Regions from separate parts of the Arthrobacter sp. NPDC093128 genome, predicted to be linked through region 2. Evidence: riboswitches for the same ligand, from Rfam matches in the RefSeq annotation. Region 2 holds a riboswitch; the other holds the start of a gene.

Region 1 (6,211 bases), on a different contig from region 2:
ACCTCAATGTGAATGGCCGTCATCGCGGCTCGAATGCTGGCTTTCCCCGCAATGAGATCTGGGGAGGGGGTCCCGACGCTGGGCTTGGGGCGAATGCCTAAAAACTTCTCGGGGTGGGAAAGTTAGGCGTGCATTCGACAACAGCGCATGTCTTCGCCAGCGGGTGGGCTGGTCCAGGATTCTGCGGCTGCAGGTGCTGTTGAGTTCTTGTTCACAATTGAAGTGTGCAACGTAACAATGACAACTTGCAAGTAACAATGGACCAAATCGTCCGCATCGTGAGACGGAATCCCGCATTGTGGCCTAAATCACGATTCTGAAATGACAATAAAATAACAGGTGTTTTTCAGAACGATCGATCAGAATTGGTTAGATTCCGAATAATATTCTCCGAAACGAACCCTTTGGTGATAAAAATTCAGCCAGTATGGAATTGCTGAAATACGAGGTCCGCTTATTGCCGATGTCCAGCCCCCGGTTTGCTTCACCTAAAAATCTGGCCCATGGAACCCGCTCGGAACCCCCGCTCGCTCAGTTGGACTGCCCTGACAGCGTGGTGGCCACGAGCTGCACGGACTCCGCCGGGAACCCGTTGGAGTCCTTCGCAGCAACGATCCTTATCATGGCGCCGGAGACGATATCGGCGACTGTCAGCTGGCTGGTTGAGGTTCCGCCGGCCTGTTGACGCCTTTGTTGCTGATTGCTCACTGCCACGTCCGAACCCAGCGAATACGTCCGGCTGAACCCGTCCGTGCTCTTGACTGTCACGGCGTCCGAACTGACCTCGGTGACTGTGCCCTGCTGTTCCACTTTGGTGACGTAAGCGCCGTCCTGCAGGATCACGTATTCGGAGTGCACTGCGGCGGAAACCCCGCTCCCCATTCCCCCCAGCCCCTCAGGGGCAAAGTTTCCGGGTCCACCCTGGGCAGGCATCCCGCCGTCGGCAAATCCGCCCGGCGCACCGCCGCGGGCGCCCGGCAAAGTTTCCTGCAGCGCATCGCCGTCGGCCGTTGCGTCGGCGGTGCCGTCCGCCGCGGCGGAGCTGGACGCCAAGGCGTACATTCCCACGCCGGCTCCGCCTACGAGGACAACCGCCGCTCCAGCGGCCACCACCCCCCGCTTCACGGTCCAGGATTTCGAACGGCCGCCCGGTCCGCTGCCCGGGAAGTGTCCGGCAGACGCCGGGGCGCCCCATCCGCCGGCCGGTCCGGACGAACCCCATCCCGCCGGCAGGGAGCCGGAAGCAGCGGACGACGGCGGTGCGCCCCACCCCGAAGCCTGCCCGGAGCCGGCAGTGCCGGTGACGGGGGCGCTGACGAGGCTGCCTGCCGGACCTGGCTGGTTTTCCCGAGTGGGGTCCGGGTTGGTTTCCGGAACCGGCGTGTTGTGGTGGTTGCTCATGGCGTACTCCTCGGGACTGCGGACGGTGTCCACCCCAGACTCTGAATCGTTCCTGTGCGGGGGCTGTGCACCGCAAGAGGTGAGCCTGTGACCTTTCTGCGGCCACCTTCAGCCCGGAAACAACCGATCCACGCCGTGCCGCCCGGGAAGGCGCGCCGGAGCGTTCAGCTGGCTAGGCTGGGATTCACAGCTGGCCCACAGGATCCCCATAGCGCCGGCTAAACCGTAGATCGGAGAGTTGTCCCATGGCCACTTCGCACTCCATGACTAACAACCTTCCCCAGCTCACCCACCCGGACGGCTCCCCCATCCGCGCCCTGGTGGTTGACGACGAACCCAGCCTCTCCGAGCTCATGAGCATGGGCCTGCGGATGGCAGGCTGGTCCGTTGCCGTCGCCGGCGACGGCCCTGAAGCCGTGAAACTCGCCAAGGAGTTCCGCCCGGACGTCCTGGTGCTGGACGTGATGCTTCCCGGGTTCGACGGCGTTGAGCTGCTCACCAGGATCCGCGCCTTCACGCCGGAGGTGCCCGCGCTCTTCCTGACGGCAAAAGACGCCGTCCAGGACCGCATCCTCGGCCTGGCGGCCGGCGGCGACGATTACGTCACCAAGCCCTTCAGCATGGAAGAAGTGCTCCTCCGCCTGCACCGGCTGGTCCAGCGCTCCGGGGTTGCCGCCATGGACACCGCCGAACTGGTGGTGGGCGACCTCGTCCTCAACATCGACACACGCGAGGTGACCCGGGCCGGGGAGGAACTGCAGCTCACGGCCACCCAGTTCGAACTCCTCCGATACCTCATGGAGAACCCCAAACGGGTGGTCAGCAAGGCACAGATCCTGGACCGGGTGTGGGACTACGATTTCGGCGGCCAGGCCAACATCGTGGAACTCTACATTTCCTACCTGCGCAAGAAGGTGGACGCAACGCACCCGCCCATGATCCACACCGTCCGCGGGGCGGGCTACGTCATCAAACCGGCGGATTAATCGGTGCCCACGCTTGCCGGCGTAGTCCGCAAAGAAGGCCGCCGCTGGCTCGATCCCTCAACCTGGCACCTGCGCACCCGGCTGGTGCTCGTGACCATGGCATTGCTGGTGGCAATCTGCGGCGCGATTGGCCTGTTCAGCTACGCGTCCATGGATTCATTCCTGACCAAGCAGCTCGACGATCGCCTGGGCCAGGCCTCTCGGATCTCCAACAACGCCGGCCGGCCTCCGAACGGCAATCCGTCCGGCAGGCCGAATCCGCTGGACGGCCCGGGCCAAGGCATCGGCACGCTGTTTGCCCGCATCAACGGCGAAAACGTCAGCTCCGGTTTCCTCGCCAAGGACGCCACCAGGTCATCGCTGTCCGCCGAGGATGACCAGGTCCTGCTGGCCCTCCGGCACGACGGAACGCCGGTTGACCGGACCCTGTCCACCGGCTCCTACCGCCTGGTGGCCGTGGAGGCGCCCTACGGGGACGTGATCGTCACCGGACTACCCCTCGATGAAAAACAGAACACGCTCAACTCCCTGGTGTGGACCATGGTGATCGTTTCAATGGGGGGCCTGGTCCTGATCGGCCTGGCCGGAACGGTCCTCATCCGCCGCACAATGAAACCCCTCGAGCAGCTGTCCGAAGTGGCAACGCAGGTTTCGCGGCTGCCCCTCGACGCCGGCGAGGTTGCCCTCGCGGTGCGCGTGCCGCCGTCGAACGCGCACCCGGGAACTGAAGTGGGCAGCGTGGGCCACGCGCTAAACCTCATGCTGGACAACGTCTCCAAGGCGCTCGAGGCCCGGCAGCAGAGCGAGACGAAGGTGCGCCAGTTCGTGGCCGACGCCTCCCACGAGCTCCGCACGCCACTTACGGCAATCCGCGGCTACACGGAACTCATGCGGATGACCGAAGACTTCACTCCGGACGGCAAGAAATCCCTGGCCAGGGTGCAAAGCCAGTCCGAACGGATGACCACCCTGGTGGAGGACCTCCTGCTGCTGGCCCGGCTGGACGAAGGGCAGCCGCTCAAAATCAGCGACGTGGACCTGACGCAGCTAGTGGTGGAAACCGTTAGCGACGAGAAGGTCATGGCACCGGACCGCGTCTGGCAGCTTGAGTTGCCCGACGAGCCGGTGGTGGTCCGCGGGGACGCCACGCAGCTGCACCAGGTGCTGGCCAATTTGCTCTCCAACGCGCGCAAGCATACGGACCCCGGGACCACCGTTGTCACCGGCGTGATGCGCTCCGCTGACGGCAGCGCCGTGGTGACCGTGACGGACAACGGCGCCGGGATCCCGCCCGAATTTGTGGACCGGGTCTTTGCCCGCTTTGCCAGGGCGGACGCCGCCCGCACCAGCCCGGCGGGTTCAGCTGCCGCGGGAGCGGCCGCCGCTGGAGCGGCCGCCTCTGAGGGGACCAGCGGGCTGGGCCTTTCAATTGTGCAGTCGATCATGGAAGCACACGGCGGAACCGTCGAAGTCACCTCCCGTCCGGGACGCACGGAGTTCGCGCTGCGCCTCCCCTGCGAACCACCGGCAGCCTAGTTCTCAACGCACGGAAATCACGGCCGGCCGATGCCCATTTGGGCCGGCTGGCCTTTTCCGTGATCGAACGAATCCCCGGCCTCCCCGGCGCAAGTCAACGCGCCGTCACAGTGATCCTCGTTACCGAAATGTGACTTAAGGTTCTATCTCCTGTACGGTTTTTAGAGTGCGGCCACCGTTCCGGCCGCATATCCGGATGGACGCCAAACTCTGCCGCTACCCGGATTTCCTCATGATCAGGCAGAGGCGGGGGACCCAGGTCTCCGGGCATTCTGCATCGCCGCCCTCGGGGTGAAGCCGACACGTGAAGTTCCGTGCGGCCGGATGACCTCATCCGAACCCGACAGCTAACTCCGCCGGCATCGAGAGGCAACCATGACTAAATCCACGCCAGAAGTACGTCCAGAGCGCCCTTCAAGTAAGACCGCGGTGCCCGCAGAACGCTCACGCCACCGCGCTGAATCAGCCAAGACGGCGTCCCCGCTGTCCCGGTTTACCGCCGGCCTGCACAGCTCCGGCCGCCGCGCCGCAGTGGTGGCCACCGCCTGCGCCGTGCTGATCGGCGTCGGCGCCGCCGGCCAGGCTTCCGAGCCCGCCGCGCCGGCAAGCTCGGCGACGGCCGCGGAAATCGCCGCAGCGAGCGCCGACACGAAGTCGAAGCTCGCGTTCGAAAAGATCCTGGTTTCGGCCATGCCGGCTCCGGCTTCCGTCAGCATGTCTGCGCAGTCCACCGAGGAGCAGCCATCCGAAGAGCAGCCCGCGGAGGAGAAGGCCGCGGAAGCACCCGCCCCCGCCCCTGCACCGGCGGCAGCTCCGGAACCGGCTCCGGCTCCCGCGCCCCCTGTCGCCGTGGACGACCCCGCAGCTGCCCAGGAATATGCCGCCTCGCAGCTCGGCAACTACGGCTGGGCGGCTGACCAGATGCAGTGCCTGACCACGCTGTGGACCAAGGAATCGGAGTGGAAGACCACGGCGACGAATGCCAGCAGTGGCGCGTACGGCATTGTCCAGTCGCTGCCGGCCGAAAAGATGGCCAGCGCGGGCGGGGACTACCTCACCAATTTCCGCACTCAGATCAACTGGGGCCTGAACTACGTCAAGGAGCGCTACGGTTCCCCCTGCGACGCCCTGAACTTCCACCTCGCCAACAACTGGTACTAAGCCGGCCCCGACCCGCCGGACTGTTCCGCATCAGCCGAAGGCGCATCAGCCGAAGGCCCCGAATCCACGTGATTCGGGGCCTTCGGCCGTATTGCGGGTGAATCGCTTCCCGGCTTCCACAGCAGGTGCACAGCTATGGCCTAAATCCTTCATATGCGCCAGCGTCATAGTTTGAACCATGACGCTCACAGACCAGGCCCCGGGGATCCTGCCGCACACGCAACTGCGGGCTGCCGTCGACGTCCCGACGGGTGCCGCTCCGGCGCTTTCCGGTTCGGGTAACATCCGCCGCGTCCCTATCGACACGCGGGCCGCCGTCGACGAACGGACCGGAACCGCCGCGCCTGTCCTGGATGTGACCATCCCGGTCTACAACGAGGAACAGGATCTGGAGCAGTCCCTCCGGCGGCTGCACGCTTACCTGCACGGCACTTTCCCGCACACCTTCCGGATCACCGTGGCGGACAACGCCAGCACCGACGGCACGCTCCGGATCGCCGAGCGTGTGGCCCGGGAACTCCGCGAGGTCACCGTGGTCCGGCTCCCGGACAAGGGAAGGGGGAACGCGCTTCGCACGGTGTGGCTCGTGTCGCCGTCGCCCGTGCTGGCCTACATGGACGTGAACCTTTCCACCGACCTTGCTGCGCTTGCCCCCTTGATAGCACCGCTCATCTCCGGGCATTCCGACCTGGCGATCGGAACCCGGCTATCGCGCAGTTCGCGTGTGGTCCGGGGACACCGGCGGGCGTTCATCTCCCGTGGCTACACCCTTTTGCTGCATACCCTGCTAGGTGCGCACTTCAGTGATGCTCAGTGCGGCTTCAAGGCCATCCGCGCGGATATCGCCCGGCAGCTCCTCCCCCACACCGCGGACAACGCCTGGTTCTTCGACACCGAGCTGCTGGTCCTGGCCGAAAAATGCGGACTCAGGGTGCACGAGGTGCCGGTGGACTGGATAAACGAGTCCGACGCCGGCGTGGATCTTCTCCGGACCGCCCTCGCCGACCTGCGCGGCATGGGCCGCCTTAGCCGCGACCTGGCGACCGGCCGCATACCGGTTCCCGAACTTCGCTCAGCACTGGACAGGGGCTCCGCGCAGGTAGGGTCCGGCTGAACGGCGTTGGCAG
Region 2 (6,211 bases):
GAGCCTGTTCAGTCAGGTCACGGAGTTCGCTTCCGCGAGCGGTGTGGGTCAGAAGGCCGGCATTGCCCTGGCCGCCACCGGACTGGTCCTCACTGTGACCGTCCCGTCAACCGGACCCATGATGAGCACAGCGGACACCGGAAACACGTCCGCGGCCGCCGCATCTGTAACGGCGCAGCCTGAGGTTTCCGCGGCTGCAGGCGCCAAAATCGACTTCAACCGGACCTATATCGCCACCAAGGGCGATCCCGACGGCAAGCTCAAGCAGCTGCTGAGCGCGCAGTCCGCCGGCACCATTACCCGTGCAGCATCCACCGGAAGCCTCGGAGCACCGCTGGCGCAGATGGTTTCCGCATCCCCCTTCGGCTTTCGTGTCAGCCCGATCACCGGCGGCACCGGCGAATTCCACCGCGGGCAGGACTATGCGGCCCAGTGCGGCACAAGTGTTATGGCCGCGGCCAGCGGAACGGTGACGTTCACCGGATGGCACCCCTACGGCGGCGGAAACCGCGTGGTGATTGACCACGGCAACGGCCTGGAGACCACGTACAACCACTTGTCCTCGTCCAACGTCCAGGTAGGCCAGAAGGTCAGCCGTGGCGACGTTGTGGCCCTCAGCGGAACCACCGGCGCCTCCACCGGCTGCCACCTCCATTTTGAAGTGATGGTCAACGGCGAAGTCGTTGACCCCACCGGCTGGCTCTGATCCAATCCGATGGAACACTCTCGCATTCCTGTGACATGCCGTGACCTGAATGTGACATTCACGCGGAATTCCTGTACCGTCTAAAGCACGCCAACTTTTCCGAAGTTGGCGCTCTTGAGTGGATTGCCTAACTCTGCCACCGCTCAAGGTCCGTTCGCATTACATCGTCTGGCAGAGGCGGGGGAACCAATTTTGGTCTTCGCAAGAAGACCTTGGGGTTAAGTCGCAAAGCTTCCCAGGAAGCGGAGTGGCCGGGTGACTCCCATCCGAATCCGACAGCTCACCTCGTAGGCATTGGGAGAGGCTACCTTCGTGTCTACACGTCACAATTCTGCGCGCCACCGTGCGCAAACGGTTCGTACGAACCCGTTGAACTCCGTGTCCAAGGCTGTTACTGCCAACGCCGGGACCGTAGGTCGCCAGGCGGCTGTCATTGCAGCCGCGTCCGGACTGATCCTCAGCGTTGGTATGCCGGCAAACGCCGCAGACACCAACCTGGGAGTGTCCGCTTCCACGGAGTCCGGCTCACAGTCGGCCCAGCTGGCCGTTACCGCGGAACCGACAGCGACTATCTCCTTCGAGCGTCCGGCAGTGACCACGAAGGCAGCGCCCAAGGTTGAAACCGTACGGGCTCAGTCGACCGGTTCAGATTCAACTGAGGCTGACGGAGAAGCGAAAGCCGGCAAGCTCGCCGACGCCGTTTCCTCCGCTGCCGCATCGGGCCTCGCCGCGATCGCCTACACCGGGATCGGCAGCCCCTACGTCTGGGGCGGCACCACCCCCAGCGGCTGGGACTGCTCAGGCTTCACCCAGTGGGTCTACGCCCAGGCCGGCATCAGCATCCCCCGCACCAACGCATGGAACGCCATGACGCCTACCGCCACCCCGGCGCCTGGCGACCTGGTCATGCAAAACGGCGGCGCTCACGTTGGCATCTACGTCGGCAACGGCATGATGATCAGCGCACTGAACCCGTCGCAGGGCACCATCCTGCACGCCGTGTCCGCCACGGGCACGTCTGCGTTCTACACGCTTCGCTAAAACACGCGCTTCCCTTCGCTGAAGCGCGCGTACTTCGCTAAAAACCCGTTCGGGCCGTTCCGGCTTACCCCCAAGATGCCGGAGCGTCCAAAAACCACGGCCTGCCACGCAGTCTGAGGAAAACGAAAGAGAGAAATAATGACTACTCGTGCCATCGCACGGCACCGCGCCGAGGTTACCAAAACCAACTCGCTTGCTGTCATTGCCAAGGCCGTCGGCGACAACGCCGGTGGCATGGGCCGTCAGGCTGCGGTTATCGCTGCTGCTTCCGGTCTGGTCCTGACGAGCGGTATCGCAGCCAACGCTGCCGACACCAACGTTCAGCGCGAAGCAACCTCCGCTTCCACCCTGGAGGTTCAGTCTTCCGCTCCGGCCAACATCTCGGCCGCTTCCAGCATCGCCATCTCCTTCGAGAAGCCGGCTGTTTCCACCACCCCGGCCCCGGTCGTTGAGGCTCCGAAGCCGGTCGTCGAGGTTCAGGAAGCTGCTCCCGAGGCCGCTCCCGCAGGCGTTGCGGCAACTGTGTCCGCCCCGGCAGCTCCCGCCGCGCCTGCCGCCGCCAGCGGAAACGGTGCTTCCATTGCAGCAGCCGCTTACGCCCAGCTCGGTGTTTCCCAGGACTGCACCGCCCTGGCCACGAACGCGCTTGCTGCTGTGGGCATCAACTACCACGGCTGGCCGGCAGGTTACCTGTCCCTGGGCCGCACCGTGAGTGCAGCCGAGGCACAGCCGGGCGACCTGGCCTACTACGAAAACGGCGGCATGGGCATGGCCCACATCGCTGTATACGTCGGCAACGGCCAGGCCGTGCACGGCGGCTGGAACGGTGGAACCACCTCCCTGTTCAGCGTCAACGTCGGCTCCGGCCCGGTCTTCATCCGCGTTGGCGGCTAAAGCCTCCGGCTAGCGACTTCCAGAAGAACCCCTGCCATCGGCAGGGGTTCTTCTGCGTTCCCGGCAGGTGAATTTTTACCGACACGCAGTGTGTGGTAAAGGCCCGATTCGGTGATCGGGCACTTGAGTGTTTACTCTTGTGTTGTCGATCCATAGCCCGGACAAGCAGAGGGCAGCCGGCCCTCGAGCCCCTGACGGGTGCGGCCGTGAAGAGGTATGTGCATGCGCACTCTCGTTCTTAATGCTGGATATGAACCGCTGGCGGTTGTGACCTTCCGCCGGGCGCTGGTTCTTGTGCTGACCGGAAAAGCAAGCGTGGTGGCCGAAGGCGACGATCCTGTCGTTGGGCCGCAGGAGATCCTGGGCCGCCCGTCCGTGATTCTCCTCAACCGCTACATCCGGCCCCGGTACAACACAACCACGGCTGTGAGCCGCCGGGGCGTGCTGCGCCGTGACGGCCACCGCTGCGCCTATTGCGGTAAGGCAGCACACACCATTGATCACGTCCACCCGAAATCGCGGGGCGGTGCGGACTCCTGGGAAAACCTGGTGGCCGCCTGCCTGCGGTGCAACAACGTTAAGGGTGACCACACGCCGGCCGAGATGGGCTGGAAGCTCCGGTTCGTACCGGCGCCTCCGCACGGCACCATCTGGCAGATCAAGGAGCTGGAGAAGCCCACGCCAGCGTGGGACCCTTTCCTTCTGCCCGAATCCGCCGCTTGAGGCGTCACGTCTGCACCGGGCCAAGTGTCCGGGGCTAGGCTGGCCATGTGGAGTTTGATGCCTTGATTCTGGCCGGCGGGCGTTCATCGCGCCTGGGCGGCGTGCCCAAGTCCCAGCTCGTGTACGACGGCGCCACCCTCCTGGCGCTGTCGCTGGCAGCATCCGCCGGTGCGGCCGCCACGGTAGTGGTGGGACCTGACCCGGGCGCGTTGCCACCGGGCGTACTGACGTGCCGCGAGGAGCCGGCGTTCGCGGGACCTGCGGCGGCGATCGCTGCAGGTTTGGCGTCCCTTGACCGCTCGCGTGGCCCGCTCCGGGCGGCGTTGACGCTGATCCTGGCCTGCGACATGCCCAAAGCGGATCAGGCCGTTGCCGCCCTGCAGGCCGCCCTGGCCCATGACAGCCGGAATGCCACCGAATCCGAAGGAGTCATGGCGGTTTCTCCGGATGGCCGCAAACAGCCGCTTGCCGGCTTTTATGGCACAGCTGCGCTAGAACGTGCGGTGGACGAAATGGAGAAGGGCGGTGGGCTCACAGGGGCATCAGTCTTCGCCCTCCTTGCTAGGCTTGACGTGCGGGCTGTTACTGTCCCTGCCGGCGCCACGGATGACGTGGACACGTGGGACGATGCCACCGCGCTAGGGGTGTCCCGCCAGGGGTCATGATCCACCGTTGGTGGGGGACCGTGCAGTGGCACCGCAACTGAATTTGAGTATGGAGGCAACAGTGAAAAGCCAGGACGAAACGCTGGAGGACTGGTGCCGGGCCCTGCTGCAAGCCTTCGAGCTGGAGGACGTCGAGGTGGACGTCAATGAAGTGCTTGCGCTGGCCGGCGTCGCCGCCCATTCGGTGGTGCGGCCGGCGGCGCCGCTGACCACTTTCATCGCCGGCTTCGCGGCGGGCATGGCGTCGGGTTCGGGGCAGGCGCCGGATGCGGTCTCAATGCAGGCGGCCCTGGGAGTGGCACGGGCGCTGGCAATGGATTACGCAGCGGCCGACTCCACGGCTGGCCCGACTGATCCGGCCGGACCCGGTTCGGTGCGGACCGACGCTGCGCCCGGACCGTCGGTCAGCAGCGGGAACACCGGCGCATGACGGCTGCGCCGCCGGACGGGGGTGACGCCGCCAGCGACGGGCCCGAACGCGGCGAAATCGAAGATTCAGCCGACCCGCGCCCTGGCGGAGGCGCCAGCGGGTCCTCCGCCGATCCCGGAGCTGAGGACGCCGCTGCTACGGCAGCCGGGTCCGCCGATACCGGGCACAGCCATTTGGCGCACACGTGGCAGGAGGCCCGGCAGGCGTCATTCGATTGCGCAACTCCCATTCCGCCAGGGCTGGTGCCGCTCAGGAATGCCCTTGGCCGAACGCTCGCAGCCGATATTACGGCGCTCCAGGACATGCCGCACTACGCGTCGTCCGCCATGGACGGCTGGGCAGTCAACGGCACAGGGCCCTGGATCCTGGCGGACCCCGGACATCGGCTCGCACCCCATCAAGCCAGCCCCATCGTCACCGGCGGCCTCATTCCGCCCGGGGCGAAGGCTGTTCTCCGCAGCGAGAGCGGCACGATAACCACGGACGACGAAGGGCTCCCGGTCCTGGCCCTCGGCGGGGCCGCACGGCCCGGCGAACCGAAGAACGGCCAGCACATCCGGAAGGCGGGCGAGGAAGCGGCTGCCGGGGACATCCTGGTCAAAAGCGGCACGGTCCTGAACCCGGCCCACCTGGCCCTCGCGGCGCTGGCCGGCCATGACGCCCTCCGGGTCCAGGGCAAACCTGTGGTGAAGCTCCTGCTGACAGGATCGGAGGTGGTCGCGGCAGGCCTGCCCGCGCCGGGCAAGGTCCGTGACACCTTCGGCCCGCAGCTTGGAGCCGTGGTTGAAATGCTTGGTGGCATCAGCGCCGGGCAGGAGAAGATCGGCGACGACTATGACGAATGGCTTGCCGCCCTGGAAGACGCCGGGCCGGATGACGGGTCGGGGCTCCGGCAGGAAACAGGGGAGCCGGCAGCTGAAGAGGCGCCTGCGGACGTCGTCATCACCACCGGCGGAACCGGCCGTTCCGGGACCGACCACCTCCGCCGGGCTGTCGCGGAACTCGGCGGCCGTCTATTGATCGACGGCATCGCCATGCGTCCCGGGCACCCGGCGGTCCTCGCCGAGCTGCCGGACGGCCGCTTCATCCTTGGGCTGCCCGGCAATCCCCTTGCCGCGATGATGGCGCTTTGCACGGTGGGTGCGCCGCTGCTGGCCGCCTTGGGCCACGGAACTCTGCCGCCGGTCGGTGAAGTGCCGTGCGGAACGACGATCGACCCGGATCCGGGACGGACACGGCTGATGCCGTTCAGGCTCCTGTACGGCATGGCATCCCCGGCCCAGCACGCAGGTCCCGGCATGATGCGCGGCCTTGCGGCGGCGGACGGCGTCCTGGTGGTTCCGCCGCACGGCGTTCAGCTGGGGGAGGCGGTGCCCGCCTTCGCCTTGCCCTGGGGCGCGCCGATCCAGCAGGCGGAACCTGCAGCCGCGAAGCCCAGGACTGCTCCACGCAAGGCTTCCCGGAAGCCCGCGGCTTCGGACGGTCCCGTGGACTGGAGTGCACTGCTGGGCTAATACGGTCCCCGCTGGTGAAGGCGGTCCCGGCTTGCAATGATGGTCATACCCCGCACTGTTAGGAGCACATCGTGGCCCGCATGACGCAACGCCGCAAGATCCACAAGTTTGTCCTGGACGGTTCACCCCAGTCCCTTGAATTTCCCGTGCGGCACCGGGAAGATGTGCTGGCGGTGGAGGAGCCGCTGGAAATACGGCTGGGATCCCTTCCCTTTACCGTAACCATGCGGACGCCCGG

The links. A riboswitch is a leader RNA that binds a small molecule or an ion and turns the genes downstream of it on or off. The one in region 2 is predicted to bind cyclic di-AMP.
Region 1: it holds a riboswitch for cyclic di-AMP, as region 2 does, so the genes downstream of both, AB0N24_RS19370 (hypothetical protein) here and AB0N24_RS05855 (C40 family peptidase) in region 2, are expected to answer to the same signal.

The regions. Positions count from the first base shown of each region.
Region 1 covers NZ_JBFBEY010000017.1:49,019-55,229, reverse strand. Annotated here, with positions in the region: gene AB0N24_RS19385 (hypothetical protein) at 532-1,401, opposite strand; gene AB0N24_RS19380 (response regulator transcription factor) at 1,647-2,387, shown strand; gene AB0N24_RS19375 (HAMP domain-containing sensor histidine kinase) at 2,391-3,923, shown strand; cyclic di-AMP (ydaO/yuaA leader) riboswitch at 4,115-4,299, shown strand; gene AB0N24_RS19370 (hypothetical protein) at 4,299-5,084, shown strand; gene AB0N24_RS19365 (dolichyl-phosphate beta-glucosyltransferase) at 5,263-6,198, shown strand.
Region 2 covers NZ_JBFBEY010000004.1:24,807-31,017, forward strand. Annotated here, with positions in the region: gene AB0N24_RS05850 (M23 family metallopeptidase) at 1-706, shown strand, start outside; cyclic di-AMP (ydaO/yuaA leader) riboswitch at 821-1,014, shown strand; gene AB0N24_RS05855 (C40 family peptidase) at 1,085-1,747, shown strand; gene AB0N24_RS05860 (NlpC/P60 family protein) at 1,886-2,641, shown strand; gene AB0N24_RS05865 (HNH endonuclease) at 2,864-3,364, shown strand; gene AB0N24_RS05870 (NTP transferase domain-containing protein) at 3,412-4,029, shown strand; gene AB0N24_RS05875 (DUF6457 domain-containing protein) at 4,091-4,459, shown strand; gene AB0N24_RS05880 (molybdopterin molybdotransferase MoeA) at 4,456-5,973, shown strand; gene fdhD (formate dehydrogenase accessory sulfurtransferase FdhD) at 6,045-6,211, shown strand, end outside.